DNA from 4 places in the Paenibacillus sp. SER-28 genome. Region 1 is predicted to be linked to each of the others. Evidence: riboswitches for the same ligand, from Rfam matches in the RefSeq annotation. Region 1 holds a riboswitch; each other region holds the start of a gene.
The links. A riboswitch is a leader RNA that binds a small molecule or an ion and turns the genes downstream of it on or off. The one in region 1 is predicted to bind cyclic di-AMP.

Region 1 (5,359 bases):
TCAGCGGGTCAGCGCCTTCCACTGTCGTATGGACCCGTGCAAGAGCGTGTCTGATCGCTTCTGGTGAGGCATTCTCCACGCCAATATCTCCTTTACGCGTCGCTTCTGCCTCGGGTATAAAGGCCTGCTTGCAGCCGGGTACCTTGGAAGCGATAATCTTACGGATGCGCTCCCCTGCATGATCGGGATCGGTTAAAATGATGACCCCCCGCCGCTCCTGCGCCAATGCAATTTTACGCAGCGTCATTTTATTAATGGCGGAGCCGCCAGTTTCTATCGTATCCGCTTCAACAGCGCGGCGAATGGCCACCGTATCATCCCGGCCCTCTACCACGATCACTTCCTTGATCATTTGCGTTTCCCTCCACTGCTACACAGCAAGCTATATTTATCTTTCCCTGCTTTTGAAAACAAAATAAGAAGAGGATATCCTCTTCTTAGCATGGCATAACTATGTTGTTAATACTATCGCATTGCCCTCAACATACACAACCTGTTTTAGTTGATTTCAGGCTTTACCGGTCCGATAACATATACGGTTTTACCGTGCTTACGACCAAATTGGTTGGCTCGGCTCAAACTCTCATAATACACATCGATTTTGTGGCCTTTAATCGCGCCACCGGTATCCTCCGCACGACGGAAGCCCACCCCTTCGATGTACACCCACCAGCCGATTGGAATTATACTCGGATCGACCGCGATGGTGCGTCCTTCCGTGACACGTGCGCCGGATGCAGTACGTGTACCGATACCTGGCTCCTGTGAGGAATACGCCGTCATGGAGACATTTTGTAAAACTTTGCTATATTTAAAATTTACGCCTGCTTTACGGACAGCACTGCCCGAACTAACCGTTGTTGCCTTAACCGCATCATTGGGACCGACGGAAGCAGCAAGAACGACCGGTTTTTTCTTCGTTCCTACCGCAATGACTTTATCCACACGGTTCTGTGCAACTTCCTTGTTAACCAGCTGTTTGGATACCAACTTTCCATCATGATATACCTTTTGAACGTGCTGGACGACCACACCCGATTTGCCGCTTTGAATGACCCGATTATCGCCTTTATAAAGACTCGGATCGGCCGTTTTGATGACCTGATAAGGCACCTGTTTTTTCTGTTCGACCTGCTGTTTCTTCACACGGACGATTTTTATGTCCATGTTAGACGAAACAGAGGCATCCAACGCAGGATAAACTTTATCCGTTGATGATAATTTATAGCCCGAGGTACGAATGGCACCTTCTACTGTATTTTCTGTTGTGTACAGCTTTTTCGTCTCATTGCCTGAAGATACTTTAACCTGATTGGCACGTTTAATGACTACGCGATCGCCATCCTGTATTGCTCCATTTAGCGGCATGGAAACTGTATCATGCGGCTGAAGTGAAATGGAATGCTCGCTCAGCAAATCTTGAAGCTTGGATTCCCGGGTTTCTACCGCAGACGCCTTGCCATCGATGACAAAAAAGACTTGTTTTTTAGATTGCGTGTACATCAGAATTGAAATCATAATCGTTAGCGCGATTAGAAAAATAGCAACCAAAGCAGCCTGGCGCACATTCTCTTGCTTCCAACGCAATACGTAAGACATGCTGGATGAGCGTGACTCATGGGTATCCTTTTTCTGGAAAATGCCCATTTCCTCCGTCCTCCTTACATAGCCCGCCGTCTGGAGTAAGACATAGTTGAGATTTGACGTGACTATAACAGATTTTCTACAAGACAAGCCCAAACTACGACTGTCCTGCACCATGTACCCGTCTTCGCGGCATGCTGTCCTCCCCTGTTTAACCACAGTATGATGACAGATTTTCTTTTATTCACAACAAAAAAAGCCAGAGAAAGAGACTAGAGAGCTCTTTCGTGGCTTCCGGCATGTGTGAATATGCGGGAAAACTCATGCACGAGATGGCTTCTCTCTTGTTACGCTTACGGGGTTAGCTGTCGGGTTCGGACGTAGAGAGTCGCCCTAGCTTGGGTCAACCGCTCATGGCGGTCGCCTTCACATTCACCCCGAAGACCCAGAAAGAAATCGAAATACGGCTCCTCCACCTGTTCAATCCCATCCGGGAAAAGAATTTAGGTCGAGCCGGCTGGCGGAAGAGACGTTCCCTTCTTGCACATACGCCGGACGTACTGTAAGCCATATCGGTTCCCCCGTTCCCTGTAAAAGGGACTCAGCGAGACTGGTTCATGAAATGACTTGTTGATGTTTACATTCAAACAACAATTCACTGAAAAGATGATATCCTGTTTCTATGCATGTTGTAAAGCAGGTTTCAAGTACATTTTTTAAAATATTCGGTTAAAATATTGTAATATTCTCGAGTTTCCTGCAACAAATTCATGATTAGCTTCGTCTATCTCTTTATTTTGATCGATTTCTTCACTTTTTCATTGAATGTCAAATCGTTCCAGGGCATTTCGGGTCGTTATTGACACTAATTCCTCCACTGTAATCCCTTTGATTTGGGCTGCAGCCTCTGCTACCAGTCTCACATGTGCAGACTCATTTCGCTTCCCACGAAACGGATGAGGCGTCAGATAGGGAGCATCAGTTTCAATGAGCAGACGGTCCAGCGGCACCTGTGCGAGCACCTCTTTTGGCTGCTTGGCATTTTTGAACGTTATTGGACCACCGAAGGAAAGGTGAAATCCCATATCCAGCACCATTTTGGCTGTCTCCCAGCTACCCGAAAAGGAGTGCATGACTCCACCAATCTCACTCGCTTTTTCCTCGCGCAAAATCTTAACAATATCTTCATGTGCATCCCGGTTATGAATAACAATAGGCATCTTGAGCTCACGAGCCAGACCAATTTGATTTCGAAACACCCGATGCTGCACATCCTTCGGTGATGTATCCCAATAATAATCCAGACCGATCTCCCCGATGGCTACAACCTTTTTATGACTGCATAACGATGCAATCCATTCTAAATCGCCCTCCTGCATTGTAATAGCATCCTGCGGATGCCATCCAACTGCTGCATAAATAAAATCATACGTCTCGGCCAATTTCATGGTGGATGGAATGGTCTCACGATTAAATCCGATATTGATCATCCGCGTTACTCCTGATTCGACAGCACGTGCTATAACTTCTTCACGATCTTCGTCAAATTGTGGCGCATCCAAGTGAGTATGAGTGTCGAATAAATCCAAGGTTTACATCTCCTTTTTTTACTTACATTTCTATATAGTTGTCTATTCTTTGACAAAATAATTCCTTATTTCGGCAGGAAGCCTGTCTTTTACCGCGTTCAATTTATTCTGGGGAAAATACATATGATATTTCCCACGGTGAATACCACTTATTGAGCGCACAATTTCCGAAACTTCGGATATTTCACTCACCTCGCCCTGACGTCCAAGCAGTAAAATCTGGTTGTCCGTCGAGCCACCCTGCCGAAACACATCATAAGGAAGATCTGTCGGAAAATCAATTTCAAAATCATATTCAGGGTGCAAACCAGCCTCTTTCAAAGCTTCTCGAATACTGTCAATGGTATCTGTATCCATATTTTCAATCTCTACATATTTATACAATCTACGGTCCATAAACCGGCTACTCAAATCACTTAAAATCTCGTCCTTTTCTCGTTTCCACTGGCTAAATACGGTCTGGATTAATGACTCGTCGAGCATCAGATATTGCTCTACTGTAAGATCTCCTTTCAACAGATCCGGCAACGGGTCCAGCAGAAATCCAAACTCATATCCGTTTTTAAACAATTCCTTTGCTCGCTTGAAAATTTTACGTAAAAGGATTTCCGAGCTGCGTGTTACAGGATGAAAATAAATTTGCCAATACATCTGGTAGCGTGACATTAAATAATCTTCTACTGCATGCATACCTGATTCCTTCACAACAATTCTCCCATTATGAGGACGCAGCAGTCGTAAAATACGATCCAAATCAATCGTGCCGTAGTTGACACCTGTCGAGTGAGCATCCCGCAACAAATAATCCATACGATCGGCATCTAGTGGACTGGTTACCAGGTTGACAACAATCGGTTTATCATACGTTTTGGCTATAACCGCAGCCACCCTTTGTGGAAGCTTCTCGTCGACTTGCCGTAGCACGGCGTTGATCTTCGTGTCTCCCAGTACAATGCGGCATGTCCAATCCTCATGGTTCATATGAAAGGCTTCCTCAATTGAATGAGAAAACGGGCCGTGCCCCACATCATGCAATAGAGCTGCACACAGAGCAACCAGCCTTTCCTCCTTCGGCCAATCCGGGAAATCCCCACGTTCAAATTGAGAAATAATACTTCTCGTAATCTCATATACGCCCAATGAGTGTGAAAACCGGCTATGCTCCGCTCCATGAAACGTAAGATACGACGTACCTAACTGCCGTATGCGCCGTAAACGTTGGAACTCCGGCGTGTTGATCAACCGCCATATCACAGTATCCTGAACATGGATGTAATTATGTACCGGGTCTTTAAAAACTTTTTCTTCACTGAGTGGCTGGTGCAAGATATCAGCTCCTTTAATATTCGGAATAATGGATTAAAATACAATAAAATCCTAAATGGTTTCCCTCATTCGACATTCTTTGTCGTAATATGTCGAATTATAGTTTTTCGACATTTCCAAATCGACAAACTGAATAAATCATCAATAAGATAAGGCAATACACACAAGTAAAGCTCTTTAATCTAAATACTTTTGCATAATCAGACTGTTACTACATTTTTAAGGTTGACTGTTTTGGGAATCGTTGGTATAGTAAATATCAGAAAAGAGAAAATTTTGTCGAATCATGACACTTATATTATTTTAAACGGCGAGAGGAGCCTGATTTATTATGATGAAATCCACTGGTATTGTAAGAAAAGTTGACGAGCTCGGACGTGTTGTTATTCCAATCGAATTGCGCCGTACCCTGGGAATCGGAGAGAAAGACGCTTTGGAAATTTATGTTGATGGCGAACGCATCATGCTTAAAAAATACGAGCCAGCTTGTATCTTCTGCGGCAATGCTGAGAACGTAATTTACTTCAAAGGAAAAATTGTTTGCCAAGATTGCATTTCTGAAATCCCAACACCTGTGACAAACTGAGAATTTTAGTATATAATAGACTTATCAGATATTGTTAATTCTAACCTTTTTCATATATACTCCTTGTTGCCTTCCACGGTTTGAACCCAACCGTTGGAAGGCCCTTTTTTGTTTAGGCAGATATTCATAAGAGTGCGTTGTAAACATCTCTCTTGGAGATTGAACGATCTGTGGCTGTACGCTTCATTGCATCCTTGCGTGTGAGTCCCTCTGCCTCATAATGTGCGACGTGGGACTCCAAAGATAAAGACTGCCACCATGCCTGACGTTCCTG
Region 2 (5,359 bases), on a different contig from region 1:
CAATTGCATTGTATTGAATGAGTATGGATTCCAACTGGTCAAATTCAAGCCAAGGATAAAGAGCCTTAGCGAGCTTAAGTAGACGCTGATCGGATAGACGCAACTCCTTCACATGCTGCAATGAGGGACGTTGGGTATGCAGCATCTTATCAATGAGAGCGATTCGCCAACCGTCATTCTGCTGGATGGCGACATACAGACTTTTGATAGCCATGCCGTCAACGGTTGTAAATTGAGGATACAAATCATCCAGCATGTAATGTTCCAGGTCTTGTAGACTGTTCAAATGTCCGTTGCGGAATAGTTTCTCCAGTCCGTTAAAACGGGTGAAGCCACCAACAGGTAGGGAAGGGTCCAACAATAATGCATAGTTCAGCAAGCGGTTGCCTTTATGCAGGGCGGTTCGCCTCCTCGAAGTGAATCATTATGTTATATTATTTTACTCTTTACTTAGGGACAACGAAAAAATTCGAAATATATGTAATATATATTTACATTTTAGCAGTATTTGTGTCAAATTAAATATTATTATCACTTTTATATGTTAGATAAAATAACATATAAAATAATTATTATATTTTTGTTTACAAATAGTTGATGAGAGAGTATAATAAATCTGTTGCCTCAATACATTATGATTTGCGGTCGTGGTGGAATGGCAGACACGCTATCTTGAGGGGGTAGTGGGCGTACGCCCGTGGAGGTTCGAGTCCTCTCGACCGCATTATATGCAAGACCTAGTTAAAAAAGCATCCTGACACGGTTTACGTGAAGGGATGCTTTTTTTGTTTTAATAACTGTGATAAAGAAGAATATCAGTTTTGCTGCAAAAGCTTCTCTATATCTCCCGCCAACTTATCTGGAGTGGTTTGCGGTGCATAGCGCTTAAATACGTTACCTTCTCGTGTAATTAAGAATTTAGTAAAATTCCATTTGATCGCTTTGGACCCTAGTACCCCCGGAGCTGTTTGGGTCAGGAAGCGAAATAAGGGGTGCGCTTGATCGCCATTGACATCTGTCTTGGCGAACATCGGAAAGGTAACACCATAATTGATCTGGCAAAACTCGGAAATCTCCTCGCTGGAACCTGGCTCTTGTTTGGCGAATTGGTTGCTGGGAAATCCCAAAATTTCGAGCCCCAGTTCATGGTACTGGTCATATAGCTCTTGTAACGCTTTGTATTGGGGGGTTAACCCGCATTTGCTGGCTGTGTTCACAATAAGCAGAACATTCCCTTTATATGTGGATAACGGAATTGGTTTCCCTTGCAGGGTTTGCGCATCATATTCATAAACGGTCATAGTATCTCTCCTCATTCAATATTCAGCAATTAAATTGTAAGCAATTCAAAGTAAGGTTGCAAGTCTGGAAAAGCTGTATTAAGCCTTTAGCCGCTGTAAATTCGTATTTTGTTCAAAACAGTAAATCGCACTGCAAATGGAGCGAATTAAGGTGTTTCTTCTTATAAAAGCGGGTTCAATCGGTGTTTAGCTGGTACATATAGCGTATTTTCTTCTCGTTTTACAAAAAAAGGTCAAAAAGGCTCTACCCTACGCCAATATTGACATGCTTGTCATTTTCAAAAAGGGATGAAAAACAGAGATTGAAGGAGCTGTGAGTAGCATAGTTGTATTGTAAGCGTTATTATTAATCTTCTATGCTCTAAAGGCCGATTTATAACCCCGCAGTTGAGCTTTACAGTCTTCCATGCGCGGGTGTATGATTCAAGACGTAATTTCAAATTAACTTGAATGAAGCAACAACGAAATGTCTATAGCGCTAAATTTTGCAGTTGCAAAAGCGGGGGAACCAATCGAGACTGTACGGCTTGCCGTGTGTCTCATGGGGGTGAATTTTCCGGTCAAGTGCCAGAAATAGGGCGACTCTCACGTCCGAATCCGACAGCTAACCTCGTAAGCGTACAGGGAGAGGCAACAAACCGCCGTGTGCAGCCATGGTTTATTTTATCATGGATATGTAAGAAGCCGGAGGAAAGCCTTTTTCCTTCGGCTTCTTTTTGTTGTCTTTTTATACCGGGAGAGGAGCTACTGATGGAAGGTCGGTTAATTATTGTCACTGCACCGAATGAAGCGGGCAGAAGTTTTGTGAAATTGCTTATTTTCAAAAAATTGGCGTTTGCAGTTCTGACGAATAGCGCCCAGGAGGAACGACAGCTCAAGAAAATGGGTGTGGAGCACATTGTCCGCATCAATACCATGCAAGCGGGAAAATGGAATTTTCCAAAAAAAGAAATTGGTAGTGTGTATTTGTTCGAGAACAGCTTGAATCTGACTTGCCGTTTCCTGCAAATATGTCGGCCGCTAACATCGGAATCGATCTATGTTATTACGCACGGCTGTAATCCACAAGGAATTTATCGAGGATTGGGAGCGGACCATGTGATCTACACATTGAACGGAGAGGTGGGTTTTCTGCTGAACGGATAAGCACTTATAACATAGTTGTTTTATGATTTTATGATGAAATAGGAATGGCGATCTGAGGACCGATACGGAGGGTATAAACATGATGGATATATACATGCTGCTCGTCATGGCTGTGAGTTATGGAGTGATACTGCTGTTTGTACGCTGGTGTGATGCGCAGACCTCTAAAGGAGGACGAAGAGGATGATCGTTATACTTGGGCTTACGGCTATTGTGTTTATGTATTTAATCTACGCACTCCTGAACCCTGAAAAGTTCTAGTCAGCTATAGGGGATAGAGCGGGCGGGAACAACAGATCATGAATATTAAGCATCATAGGTAGCAGGTTTTCGCAAACGTGTGCACACGTTTGGTGCTCTGGAAGCAGGTCTGTTGTTCCAAACGCAGGAGCATTTTGAAGGAGGAATAAAGGATGGAGCTGCTTCAAATTGGAATTGTGATCGTTATATTGCTGCTCTTGGTAAAGCCAATGGGTACATATATGTATCATGTATTCTCGAATGAACCCAATCGGACGGATCGGATTTTTGGCAGAACAGAAAAGCTGATTTATAAGGTAGTAGGCTTGAAGAAAGTGGAGAGCATGCGTTGGACTACGTATGTTATGAGTTTCATTGCTACGAACGCCGTGCTTGTGGCAATCAGCTACTTGCTGTTGCGTTTACAGGGAATGCTTCCCGGTAATCCGGCTGGAAACAGTAATATGGAAGCATCACTAGCTTTTAATACGGTAATCAGCTTTATGACGAATACGAATCTCCAACATTATAGCGGAGAAAGCGGGCTTACGTATCTGACACAGATGGCGTTCGTCACGATGATGATGTTCACTTCGGCTGCTTCCGGTTTTGCGGTTGCTGCGGCTTTTATGAGAGGATTGACGCGGCGCGGTGAAGGAATGGGCAATTTCTTTCAAGATTTTATTAAAGCCATTATAAGAATTTTCCTGCCGCTGGCCTTTGTGCTTACGCTGGTGCTGGTTGGATTGAAGGTACCCCAGACGCTACAGCCTACGGCGGATATTACGACGCTGAGCGGAACACAGCAGCAGATTTCTATGGGACCCATTGCTTCTCTGGAGTCCATCAAGCATTTGGGGACAAACGGGGGTGGTTATGCGGGAGCTAACTCTGCGCACCCTTTTGAAAATCCAAGTCCTTGGACGAACGTGCTGGAAATTTTGGCAATGTGGGTAATGCCGGCTTCGTTGCCGTATACCTTTGGATTGTTTGCCCGTAATCGTAAGCAGGGCTGGATTATTTTTAGCTCCATGATGGTATTGTTTCTTATTTTTCTATCCATTACGTATGTGTCTGAGAAGACAGGTAATCCGTTAATCCAGACACTGGGTGTGGATGCTTCTCAGGGAAGCATGGAAGGGAAAGAGGTTCGTTTCGGCATTGGACAATCGGCTTTATTCACTGCGGTCACAACAGCGGCAACAACAGGTTCGGTCAATAATATGCATGATACACTAACCCCACTGGGTGGTATGGCTGCTTTGGGAGAAATGATGCTAAACGTCATTTTTGGCGGCAAGGGTGTCGGGCTGATGAATATGCTGATGTATGCGATTCTGGGTGTGTTTATATGCGGACTGATGGTCGGGAGAACTCCGGAATTTATGGGAAGGAAAATTGAAGGTAAGGAAATGAAGCTGATCGCGATTGCCATTTTGGTACATCCGTTTCTCATTCTCGCCCCAACTGCACTTGCATTTATGAGTCATTGGGGATACGATGCGGTCACTAACCCTGGGTATCACGGGTTGACTCAGGTGCTCTATGAATATGCGTCATCTGCCGCAAATAACGGTTCGGGATTTGAAGGTCTTTCGGATAACAACGTATTTTGGAACATGACAACGGGGATGGTTATGTTCTTCGGACGATATGTATCTATGATTGCATTGTTGGCTGTGGCGGCTTCGCTGAATGCCAAAGCACCGACTCCGGTGACGACGGGGACACTGCGCACGGACAACAAGTTATTTGGAGCCATTCTGATCGGGGTCGTGCTGCTGATTGGTGCGTTAACCTTTTTACCCGTCATCGTATTGGGACCTGTTGCTGAATTTTTGACCATGTGAAGAAGAAAATGAGAATGGATGAACGGGGTGTTTGGATCATGAAGGAACAACGCAAACACATGCTGGACAGAAGCATCTTGAAGCATGCGATCAAGGATAGCTTTATAAAATTAAATCCGATGATTATGATGAAAAATCCTGTCATGTTCGTCGTGGAGATCGGTACATTGGTCGTGCTGCTCATGTTACTGCTTCCCGGTTATTTTGGAACTGGCAAGGAAATGGGCTTTAACCTGGCCGTGTTTGTTATTCTGTTGTTTACGTTGCTTTTTGCTAATTTTGCCGAAGCGCTCGCGGAGGGGCGGGGTAAGGCACAAGCTGCCTCTTTAAAAAAATCCAAGCAGGATACACAAGCTAACAAGCTCATCGGAAATGACATTCAGGTGGTTAGCTCAACCGAATTGCGTAAGGGGGACGTGGTTATTGTCTCCCAGGGCGAAATGATTCCAAGCGATGGTGAGGTCATTGAAGGTCTGGCTTCGGTGGATGAATCTGCAATTACGGGAGAATCGGCTCCGGTCATCAAGGAATCGGGTGGTGATTTTTGCTCGGTAACCGGCGGGACGCGGGTAGTCAGTGACCGGATTAAGGTGCGAATTACGACAGAGCCGGGCGAGACATTTATTGATAAAATGATTTCGCTCGTGGAAGGCGCACAGCGGCAAAAGACGCCGAATGAGATTGCACTGAACACTTTGCTGATTAGCTTGACGATTATTTTTCTAATTGTGGTGGTTACGCTAGCGCCGATTGCCCGTCATTTTAACATTGATTTGCCTGTTCCTGTGCTGATTTCGTTGCTAGTCTGTCTGATTCCGACCA
Region 3 (5,359 bases), on a different contig from region 1:
GAAAAACAAAAGTGTGAACATCTTGTGTCGCTTTCATGTTACTCCTTTTCGGCTTATAATGGAATTGCAATATACGTATTAATTATTATGTCTTTTTTGCATATAGAGAGGAAGTGGATGATTTGTTTGAGGATTTGAACGCTTTTGCCGTCATTGTCGAGCAGTCCAGCCTGAATAAAGCCTCCAAACTGCTGAATCTGTCCCAACCTGCCCTGTCTCGCAAAATTGCGAAGCTGGAGGAAGAGCTGGGTGTGAATCTCTTTGATCGTCGGGGCAAACGGCTCGAAATTACGTCCACTGGCCGATTTGTTTATACATTCGCGCTAGAGCAACGGCAACGACAGCTTCGCTTCTTACAAAAGCTGTCCCAGCACAAAAATGAAGCCCAGAGTATGCTTACACTCGGGGCTAGTCTCACGACACTCCAAACGACGCTGCCTACCCTCGTCGAAGCTTTCATGAGCAAGCATCCTCAAACCGAGCTAAAGCTGCTCACCGGTAAAACCCATGAAATCGTCGCCTTTGTACGTGACAAAAAAGCAGACGCCGGTATTGTCGGGTCTGCCATTCATGAAGCCGGACTGCGTTGCATTCCGCTATTTGATGATCATTTGGAGCTCGTTGTTCCCATTGGACATGAATTAACCGTCAAGACAGGAACGGCCTCGATGAAAGATCTGCAAGGATTGCCGATGATTATTTTCTCCAAAGGAACCTGGTACCGCAGTCTGACGGATGACTTATTCCAGCGCAGCGGCATCATGCCGGATATCCGCATGGAAATCGACTCCTTCGAGGCAATTGTACGCCTGCTTCCAACCTGTAAGGCTTCTGCCTTGCTACCCAAATCCTATTTGCGCAGCGAACTATTACGGGATAATGGACTCACTGCATTGTACTTGCCCGATTTGAAGGAGACACGCCGAACGACCTCCCTCATTTACTCGGAGACGACCGATCTCGGTCCGACAGCACGACGCTGGATTAGCGAGACACGGGCGTCGTTTGCAGGTTACCGTATGGTGTAGAGGGTTTAATCCTCTTCATTAACATTAACAACCTCATCCTCAAAGCGACCGATATTGTCATTCGAACCGATGATGACCATAATATCATCTGCTTTTAGCCGATCCATAGCCGTCGGTGCGATCAGGATACCGTTCGCCGTATGAAGCGCCACAACGCTACAACCAAAGCGGGTACGGGCATTTAGCTCTGCTAGCGTTTTGCCATTCAGACATGCAGGTACATTGAGTTCCACAATACTGTATTCCTTAGACAACTCCAAATAATCGAGCAAATTAGGCGTGACTAGCTGGTGAGCCACCCGGATACCCATATCCCGTTCTGGATAAATAATCCGGTCCACACCGAGCTTTTCTAACGCACGCCCGTGCAGCACAGATATGGCTTTGGCTACAACTTTTTTCACACCCAGCTCCTTCAGCAAAATGGCGGTGAGGATGCTTACCTGAATGTCATCACCAATAGCAACAATGCCACAATCGAAATTACGGATGCCCAGTGATCGCAACGAGTCTTCATCGGTAGCGTCCGCCACGACAGTATGTGTCAACATCTCACTCATACTGTCCACAACATCCTCATTCCGGTCAATGCCTAGCACTTCGCACCCCATATCCACCAATTGCAAAGCCAGGCTTGAGCCAAACCGCCCCAAGCCAATAACTACAAACTGCTGCGTTTTCATATCTACTCGAAAACTCCCTTATCTGAATCAATTTCATAAATGAGGATTTTGCACAAATCCCATAAGCGACTTCCAATGAAGAAGATATAGAACGAAATGGTTTAGTTCGTCTATATCTTGACTTCGAAGCGACTGGTATCGAATTTTGCAAAATCCTGAAATGATTAAACCAACGAAATGTATATGAAATGATTCATCCTATAATCATTTTGCCTTCCGGATGACGATACAATTCTTTACCCTTTTTCGGCCCCAGTGCATAAGCTAGCGTGAGTGGCCCCAGTCTACCTGCAAACATCGTCAGGGTAATCACCAGCTTGCCTATGACTGTCAAATCAGGTGTAAGCCCCATCGACAGCCCCACCGTACCAAACGCAGACACCGTCTCAAACAAGATCATCAGAAAATGATGATCTTCGGTTGCCGACAAAATCATGGTCACCCCGATCACGAACAGCAACCCCAGCAGTGTGATGGTCAAAGCCTTGTAAATTCGTCCCTGCGCAAGTCGGTACTTGAACAGTACAATATCTTCCCGCCCCCGCAGCATCGAAATCACTGCTCCAATGAGCAGGGCGAATGTTGTGGTCTTAATCCCGCCTCCAGTAGAGCCAGGGGAAGCCCCAATAAACATGAGTATGATGATAAAAAACTGCGTAGCCTGCCGCAAGCCTGCGATGTCCAGCGTATTGGCACCTGCGGTACGGGGAGTAACGGACTGGAATAAAGATCCCAGTAGCTTACCACCCCAATCAAGCGAGCCAAGAGTCTTTGGATTCGTAAACTCAAATACAAAAATCACGAGCGTGCCGACTACAATCATAGCGCCCGTCATGCTGAGTACCACCTTGGTATGCAAGGACAGTCTCTTGCGCTTGCGATATTCTGCCAGGTCTGACATCACTACAAAACCAATGCCGCCAGAAATAATTAGAAACATTGCGGTAAAATTAACAATCGGATCATATACATAACCTGTCAAGCTGCGAAATTCACCGAATAAATCAAAACCAGCATTGTTAAACATGGAGATGGCATGCCAGATTCCAAAATAAATCGCCCTGCCTACGGGCATATCAAAGGACCAGCGAACCGAGAATATCGTAGCGCATACGCCTTCAATAACCAGTGAGTACAGTAATACCTTACGGATTAACCCGACAATTCCCTCTACAGAAGTCTGATTCATCGCTTCCTGCAAAATGAGACGCTCCCGCAAGGAAATCCGACGCTTGAACACCAGCGCGATTAAGGTAGCCATGGTCATAAAGCCCAGGCCGCCGATCTGAATGAGCGCGGCGATAACAACTTGACCAAAGGTTGTAAAAAAGGTCCCTGTATCCTTAACGACAAGCCCTGTAACACAGGTCGCAGAGGCGGCAGTAAACAAAGCGTCTATAAACGCAAGTGACTTTCCTGTTGTATTGGAGATCGGCAGCATTAACAATAAACTACCTATTAGAATGATAATGGCAAAGCCCGCAACGAATATCTGCGGTGGAGAAAGCCGGAGCCAGCTTGCATTGGGATTCATCTATTCATCACTTCTCTCCTAATCCTTAAAACTATAAATCAGTGATTTAATACGGTGTAAGCTCGCTACGCGTTCCATTTGATCTTTCGATCGTCGTTGCCCCTGAATTTTTTGATTTTTCCAAACCTTAGTTAACTGTAATTAGCATTCCCTGAATACAGGAAGAATGCATGTCAAGCACTACTCGGCTCCTGTGCTATTGGCGGGCAGTAGCGAAGGGGGCAGAATTGTTCTGAAGAAGCGAAGCGTTTGCCTTTATCTCCGGATTTTAACCATTAAAGGGGGTATACAATCAAAAAATCCGGGGATAACAGCAATCGGAAGAGCAATCTGCACCCGCAGCGGTCTAACCAATCCAAACACTTTTATACGCACAAAAAAAGACACCGGAAAACCGAGTGCCTGACTTGGTTCCTGCTCATAGCCTACGAGGTTAGCTGACGGATTCGGGCAGCACAGTATGCCCTATTTACACTTCCGATCCAGCAGGATCGGTTGTAAAATTCACCCCAGTAACATGGTTCCCCCGTTTTCCCATAGAAATTCGGCTCAACTGTATATCATTACCTATGTATTTCATAGGCATTGCCTCAAGATTATAATCCTTCTATATCCAGATCACAAAACCGATTTCGCCGAAAAAACGTGAAATTGGCTTTATTTTGCGAATGGGCATCGTTTAATCGCAGCTTATCTAATTTTATTGGAACTTTAAAGTGCTTTCACTCTATTTTCATGAATATCGCTTGTCTGTTGGCGGGAACCTGTGCAGTATGATATCTTTAATGGATGTTCTTATTTACAGATTAAGGAGGAAACTCATGAATCCTATCGGGAAACCGGTCGTGCTCACGGCCAACTTCAAAAAATTAGGCTTGCTGGGCGGGATTGGCCTGATTTGCTTTTTTATCTTTCAATTGCTTATTCCCTCGCTTAGCAATCCGAGTCCAGAATCAGTAATGAACGCAAAGGTCATCAGCAAACAAGAAGCGGTCATACACGCATTGGACTTCGCCCGCTCCGAGCTGGGCTATACTGAATCACAGCCTGAGGAGCCTGTCGTGACCTATCAGGCCGAAACAGATTTGTACGGTTATTTATCTAGAGAAAAACTACTTCAACAGTACGACCGTACATGGAAAAAAAGTTACCCTTACGAAACCTTTCGGGTCGATCTGCCTGAATCCTCAGCGAAGAGTAAACTGCAAATTCATGTGGATTTATCCACTGGCAAGGTCGTTAGCTTTAAACGGATCACCTCCAGCACCAATTACACACAGGCTGATATTTCTACGGATGAACAAGCACGTAACAGGCTTGTACGTGTGGCTGAGGACGGCATGACGCTCGAAGCCAAGGAGCAGGCGGCCGCAGTATGGGTCAAGCGCTTTGGCTTTAAGCCGTCGGATTTGAAGCTTGCGACCACTGAACAAGAAGGCGGATTAAAGTATACCGTAGACGATAAAAAAATCGGCGCCTCGGTACTTACACTGGCTTTTACTTTTGAAGACGGTGATGTTCGCTCCTTCACCCAAAGCTTTTCGGCCCCGTCGTCCTATACCGATTATATCGAAAAGCAAACATTTTGGGCGAATTTGATGACCTATGCGGGTTATGCCCTATTTAGCTTTGTACTGGGTGTACTTGCTATTGTGTATGCGTCACTCACCCGACGACATACTTCATTTGTACGCGGCATTGTTCTATCCGTTGTATACTTTATTGCTAGTATAGCTGGGACCATGAACATGCTGCCTTTATTGCAAGCAGAAGCAGGCGGTAAGGGCATGCTTATATTTCTTATGGTTTTCCAGATTGGTGTTACCTTTTTCATGGCTGTAGCGCTCTACTTCTCCTTGGTCGGCGGTGATGGGCTTATGCGTCAGGTTGGACTGAATGCATGGCCGCGTGCAAAAGAGCCGGGCTACGGGTTGTATGTGCTTCGCAGTATGTATGTTGGCTACTTGTGGGCCTTTATTTTACTCGGGGTACAATCCATCTTATTCTTTATACTGGAGCGCACATTTAATACATTCTCCACCACAGATGCCACACAATCCCCTTACAATATGGCTTATCCATGGCTACTGCCGATTATGGCGTGGATGGCAGGT
Region 4 (5,359 bases), on a different contig from region 1:
CATGCTGAAAACTCCTTTATATAAACTGTAATGTAGGTACTGCGTTAGGTATGCTGAAATTGTACTATAACATTCATTGCATAATCATGCATATTCATTTATAATGACACAATCTTATTTATTATAAAGAATTTAAGGAGAGAAAAAAAGATTGAAAAAGGCATATCGTTTTACCGCCCTGGTTTTGTCGGCGGTCATCTTGCTGTTGACTGGTCTTCCCATGCTCACTGCATACGGAACGGAAGCAAAGCCACAGAAAAAACTTGTAGTGGGCATGAGTGCCGACTTTCCGCCGTATGAGTTTCATAAAGTCATTAACGGTAAGGATACCATTGTTGGGTTCGATGTGGATATCGCCAAGGAAATCGCCAAAGATTTGGATGCGGAGATGGTCCCTGAGGACATGAGTTTTGACTCTTTGCTGCCTGCTTTGCAAAGTGGTCGTGTAGACTTGGTACTGTCCGGTATGACACCGACGGATGAGCGGAGAAAGAGCATTGATTTTTCAGATGTATATTATCGCTCCAAGCAAGTCATTATGGTACGCCCAGAGGATAAAGACAAATATCCTACGATGGATGCTTTGAAAGGCGAGAAGATTGGCGCACAAAAAGGGAGTATTCAGGAAGAAATTGCTCAAAAAGTACCCAATGCCACTGTAACCTCACTGGACAAAATATCCGATCTGGTACTCCAGCTGCGGACCCAGCGTATCAACGCTGTTGTGATCGAAGATACGGTTGCTAAAGGATACACGTTAGATGGTACCGTAACACTTGCCAAGGCGGTGCCTGAGGATGCCGGAGCAGAAACAGCAGTAGGTATACGCAAGGGGAACGCAGAATTGCTTGCCTCTGTAAATAAAACGTTGGCTCGCCTGAAAGCGGACGGGTCGATTGAGAAGTTTTCCACAGAAGCGAGCGCGCTCTCTGCAGATCGACAGGTTTCTTCTAATAACATCGTAGATATTTTTTGGAAATACCGCAGTTTTTACGCTACGGGTATCGGCTACACTCTGTTGCTGTCTGCACTCGGAGTCCTGTTTGGATTTATCATTGGTCTGATCGTATCCTTGCTGCGGATGAGCGGTATACGCATCATTGAGTGGTTAGGTACCACTTATGTGGAGATCCTGCGTGGCACACCTATGCTGGTACAACTCATGATCATTCACTACGGGGTTGCTTTGACGCTGGGTGTCAATTTTACCCCACTCCAGTCTGGTATAATCACATTGTCTCTGAATAGTTCAGCATATCTGGCTGAAATTTTCCGGGCAGGTATCCAGGCAGTAGACCGTGGACAGATGGAGGCTGCTCGTTCGTTGGGTATGGGACGCGGTAAAGCTATGCGTCATGTCATTTTGCCGCAAGCGTTTAAATCTATTTTGCCTGCTATCGGTAATGAGTTTATTACGATCATTAAAGAATCCTCCATTATTTCGACCATTGGGATGGTGGATATTATGTATCAGGCCCAGGTCATTAAGAACATCACCTACGAAGGATTAAGTCCGTTCGTAATCGCAGCCGCTATTTATTTTGTAATGACATTCAGCTTGTCTAAGCTGCTGGGTTTATGGGAAAGGAAGTTGAGAGCCAGTGATCACCGTTAAACAACTGCGTAAATCGTTCGGTAAGAATGAGATTTTAAAAGGCATTGATATAGATATCGCCAAAGGTGAAGTCGTCGTCATCATCGGCCCCAGTGGTTCGGGGAAGAGTACGTTTTTGCGTTGTATGAATCTGTTGGAACAGCCTACAGACGGGGAGATTTTATTTGAGGGCGAGCCGATTACAGCTCGTGGCCATAATATTAATGTAACCCGGGAGAAGATGGGGATGGTGTTCCAGCATTTTAATCTGTTCCCGCATAAAACAGTGTTGCAGAACCTGACACTTGCCCCAACACAGGTTAGAAGACAGTCAGGGAAGGAAGCGGAAAAAATTTCGCTAGAACTCTTGCGTACCGTAGGGCTTGAGGATAAGAAGAATACCTATCCGAACCAGCTATCCGGAGGACAGAAGCAACGTATTGCGATTGCGCGTGCTTTGGCCATGCAGCCGCATGTAATGCTGTTCGATGAGCCGACTTCTGCATTGGACCCTGAAATGGTTGGAGAGGTTCTGGATGTAATGAAGAAGCTCGCCGAAGGCGGCATGACAATGGTAATCGTGACGCATGAAATGGGCTTTGCCCGCGAGGTAGGCGATCGAATTATCTTTATGGATAACGGTCAAATTGTGGAGCAAGGTACACCAGAGCAGGTATTTGGCACTCCAAGCCATGATCGCACCCGTGATTTTCTTGCCAAAGTATTGTAAGGAAGTGCTGATATAATCTATAAAAAAAGTCCTCCGTTTGACAGAGGGCTTTTTTTCTTTTTGTCACCATTTCCCTATACTTTCGTAACAAATATCGATTTGTTGATGACAAAATTGTAACAAGTGTAGTATGATGTTCAAGGTTCCCAACATTTTCATGCGGATAAGGTTACAAAATTGTGATAATATGCAGTAAGCCAAAACTTACCGGGACAGCATGTGGTTATGACAACCGCTTAAGCTGGGCCCAAACTATGGGAAGTGCGGGGGACGTAACAACGGCAGTCATTCCGATACGTCATAAAGACGATGTGGAATATGCCTAGGGGTGAATTGCACAAGCATAGGGCTTCTCCTGAGTCCGAATCCGACAGCTAACTTCGCAGGCATAACAGAGGAGGTACATATCTTTGAAACATCTAAAACATATTGGTAAAACGATGAAATTTGCGGTGCTTGCCGCAGCTATTGCAGGGTTGGCACAGACAGCTGGAGTAGCGGATGCTGCTTCGCTTCACACTGCCAAAGAGGGCGATACCTTCTTTTTGCTTGCTCAACGTTATGGAGTATCGGTAGACGAGCTAACGAAGGCGAACCCAAACATTGCTTCCAACAATATATATGCAGGTCTGCAAATTAAGGTGCCTGGCGAAAAAAGAGTGAAGGCAGCTTCGGATTCGAAGCCGCAGCTTCTTACGGAGAAAGCACCAGCGAATGAGGGGCCAACGATTGAAGCGTGGGGCAAAACATTCAACTATAGCAAAATAGTTGACGTTAAGGCTTCAGCGTATTCTGCCGCAGCCGACGAGAATGGTAAATGGGGAGCAGTGGACTACTACGGCAATCCGCTTAAACTAGGTACAATTGCGGTAGACCCGAACGTCATTCCGATGGGCACGAAAGTGCTGGTTACAGGCTATTCCCACCCAGGTTTGCCGGATCATTCTTTTGTAGCTGTCGCTCGCGATCAGGGTAGCGCCATTACAGGAAAGCGGATTGATATCTTTATTCCTGGCAACAAATCATTTGTGAACGACTTTGGATTTCAAAATGTGAAGCTGTACGTTATTGATAAATAGCATTGTACGTATATACGGTTTAATTAAACATAATATATATTATGTAAACTTAATGCCTGTATCCTACCGCATATAACTAGGTCGGACTCTTATCAGGTCTTATCCATAAAAAAGGCTGTCTTGACGAGCAGAAAACTTCTGCTGGTAAGACAGCCTTTTTACGTTGCTTTAGCTTGCAGCTCAATCATAAACATATGGTTATTTCCGTTCCGATGTGTGGAGTAGCCGGGGGACTGTCACAAATTTGTAGCCCTTAGCTTTTAGAGAGTGAATTAGACCCGGCAGAGCTTGGACAGTGCCTTGCAAGTTGGAACTTTGACCTCCACCTGCGTGCATTAAAATAATAGAGCCAGGCCCGGTAGCTGGGATCACATTGCGTTGAATTTGTGTTTTACTTAATCCCTTCCAATCGAGAGAGTCTACATTCCAATTGACAATCATATAGCCATGACGACGTGCCCATTGGATTTGAGGCTCCGTGATTTCACCGTAGGGTGGACGAATCAACTTGGGGCGAAAACCTGCGCTGGCTTGTAAAATACGTTCTGTTTTTGTAATCTGGTTGCGAAAGCGTTCTGGTGTGGCCTTCCTAAAATCCGGATGAGTATAGGAATGGTTTCCTATAGCATGGCCTTCACGGATAATACGGCGTATGATCCCCGGATGCTTTTCCGCACGGTGACCGACGATGAAAAAGGTGGCTTTGATGCCATTAGCGTGTAATACGTCCAAAACCTGCGGCGTATACCTAGAATCGGGCACATCATCAAAGGTTAGGGCAATTTGGCGGGTGTGTGGGCCGCACATTTTAAAAATGTCCGCATGTTTTTTACGCAGCATTGCTAATGTAGGAGTTGCTCGATCTGTGCTCTGATGTACAGAAGAAGCAACAGCTGCTTCCTTGGGATGGGGCGTTCCGGTGTTGGGAGGCGCATCCGCGTGAACGGGTAAACTTGAGAATGCTAGTAACAGTGCCAAGCATGGCAACACTCCCCTGTACGGCATATGTATCCCCCCCTTTCCGTGCAGTGGTACCTAGTGGTGCTCTCGACTATTATGTACCTGTCTTATTAAAAATATGCTGGTAACCAAGTTCGGCTCATAAACGACTGGAAAGAAGCCCACGATGAAACGATTATCAATGAAGATGATGGAGCTAAACGTACATATTCTCTTAAACATGACCGAAAACAGGAGCATTTTCGCAAGTTTTAGCCTTACAACGAATTCGGTATACTGTGACAGCTGGTGTATAATGGGGATGCAATTCATAATTATACAGACATGGAATTGAAGGAAGGATGGATAAAAGTGACCGACTTGTTTACTCCTTATCAATTAAAGGGGCTTTCTTTAAAAAATCGGATTGTCATGCCCCCGATGTGCCAATACAGCGTGGAGGCCAAGGACGGAAATCCAACGGATTGGCATCATGTCCATTATGTGAGCCGGGCAGTAGGAGGCACTGGACTTATTATTGTGGAAATGACAGCGGTCCATCCAGATGGACGTATTACGGATCGTGATTTGGGTATTTGGAGTGACGAACATATTCCTGCATATCGTAAGATTGTAGAGGAAGTCCACAAGTATGGTGCCAAGATTGGTATTCAACTAGGCCACGCTGGACGCAAGGCTGAAGATGCTGAGCAACCTGTAGGTCCGTCCACGATTCCTTTTAGCGAACGCTTTAAAAAGCCGCACGCCTTAAAGACAGCTGAAGTCAGGGAATTGGTCCAGGCATACAAAGAAGGCGCGCGCCGCGCGGTGGAAGCCGGTTTTGATACGGTTGAGATACATGGCGCTCACGGCTATCTGATCCATCAATTTCATTCGCCTTTAACAAATACCAGAGAAGATGAATATGGGCAGGATTTGTCACTGTTCGGTGTTGAGGTCATACATGCTGTTAAAGAGGTTCTTCCTGCTGATATGCCTGTGCTTATGCGGATATCT

Region 2: linked by a shared signal. The riboswitch ahead of ACUYLD_RS01560 (hypothetical protein) and the one ahead of ACUYLD_RS23675 (3D domain-containing protein) in region 1 are both predicted to bind cyclic di-AMP.
Region 3: linked by a shared signal. The riboswitch ahead of ACUYLD_RS21825 (TrkH family potassium uptake protein) and the one ahead of ACUYLD_RS23675 (3D domain-containing protein) in region 1 are both predicted to bind cyclic di-AMP.
Region 4: linked by a shared signal. The riboswitch ahead of ACUYLD_RS08950 (3D domain-containing protein) and the one ahead of ACUYLD_RS23675 (3D domain-containing protein) in region 1 are both predicted to bind cyclic di-AMP.

Annotation. Positions count from the first base shown of each region.
Region 1 covers NZ_JBRECM010000015.1:81,157-86,515, forward strand. Annotated here, with positions in the region: gene rnmV (ribonuclease M5) at 1-352, opposite strand, end outside; gene ACUYLD_RS23675 (3D domain-containing protein) at 499-1,647, opposite strand; cyclic di-AMP (ydaO/yuaA leader) riboswitch at 1,919-2,201, opposite strand; gene ACUYLD_RS23680 (TatD family hydrolase) at 2,403-3,173, opposite strand; gene ACUYLD_RS23685 (HD domain-containing protein) at 3,216-4,499, opposite strand; gene ACUYLD_RS23690 (AbrB/MazE/SpoVT family DNA-binding domain-containing protein) at 4,831-5,085, shown strand; gene rsmI (16S rRNA (cytidine(1402)-2'-O)-methyltransferase) at 5,210-5,359, opposite strand, start outside.
Region 2 covers NZ_JBRECM010000001.1:330,352-335,710, forward strand. Annotated here, with positions in the region: gene ACUYLD_RS01545 (urease accessory protein UreF) at 1-379, opposite strand, end outside; tRNA gene ACUYLD_RS01550 (tRNA-Leu) at 642-724, shown strand; gene ACUYLD_RS01555 (glutathione peroxidase) at 816-1,301, opposite strand; cyclic di-AMP (ydaO/yuaA leader) riboswitch at 1,768-1,936, shown strand; gene ACUYLD_RS01560 (hypothetical protein) at 2,052-2,447, shown strand; gene ACUYLD_RS01565 (potassium-transporting ATPase subunit F) at 2,631-2,708, shown strand; gene kdpA (potassium-transporting ATPase subunit KdpA) at 2,861-4,537, shown strand; gene kdpB (potassium-transporting ATPase subunit KdpB) at 4,576-5,359, shown strand, end outside.
Region 3 covers NZ_JBRECM010000012.1:53,256-58,614, forward strand. Annotated here, with positions in the region: gene ACUYLD_RS21815 (LysR family transcriptional regulator) at 123-1,028, shown strand; gene ACUYLD_RS21820 (potassium channel family protein) at 1,034-1,711, opposite strand; gene ACUYLD_RS21825 (TrkH family potassium uptake protein) at 1,905-3,245, opposite strand; cyclic di-AMP (ydaO/yuaA leader) riboswitch at 3,653-3,805, opposite strand; gene ACUYLD_RS21830 (CPBP family intramembrane glutamic endopeptidase) at 4,067-5,359, shown strand, end outside.
Region 4 covers NZ_JBRECM010000002.1:735,694-741,052, forward strand. Annotated here, with positions in the region: gene ACUYLD_RS08935 (M20 family metallopeptidase) at 1-3, opposite strand, end outside; gene ACUYLD_RS08940 (ABC transporter substrate-binding protein/permease) at 152-1,615, shown strand; gene ACUYLD_RS08945 (amino acid ABC transporter ATP-binding protein) at 1,602-2,324, shown strand; cyclic di-AMP (ydaO/yuaA leader) riboswitch at 2,559-2,728, shown strand; gene ACUYLD_RS08950 (3D domain-containing protein) at 2,735-3,403, shown strand; gene ACUYLD_RS08955 (polysaccharide deacetylase family protein) at 3,602-4,408, opposite strand; gene ACUYLD_RS08960 (NADH:flavin oxidoreductase/NADH oxidase) at 4,715-5,359, shown strand, end outside.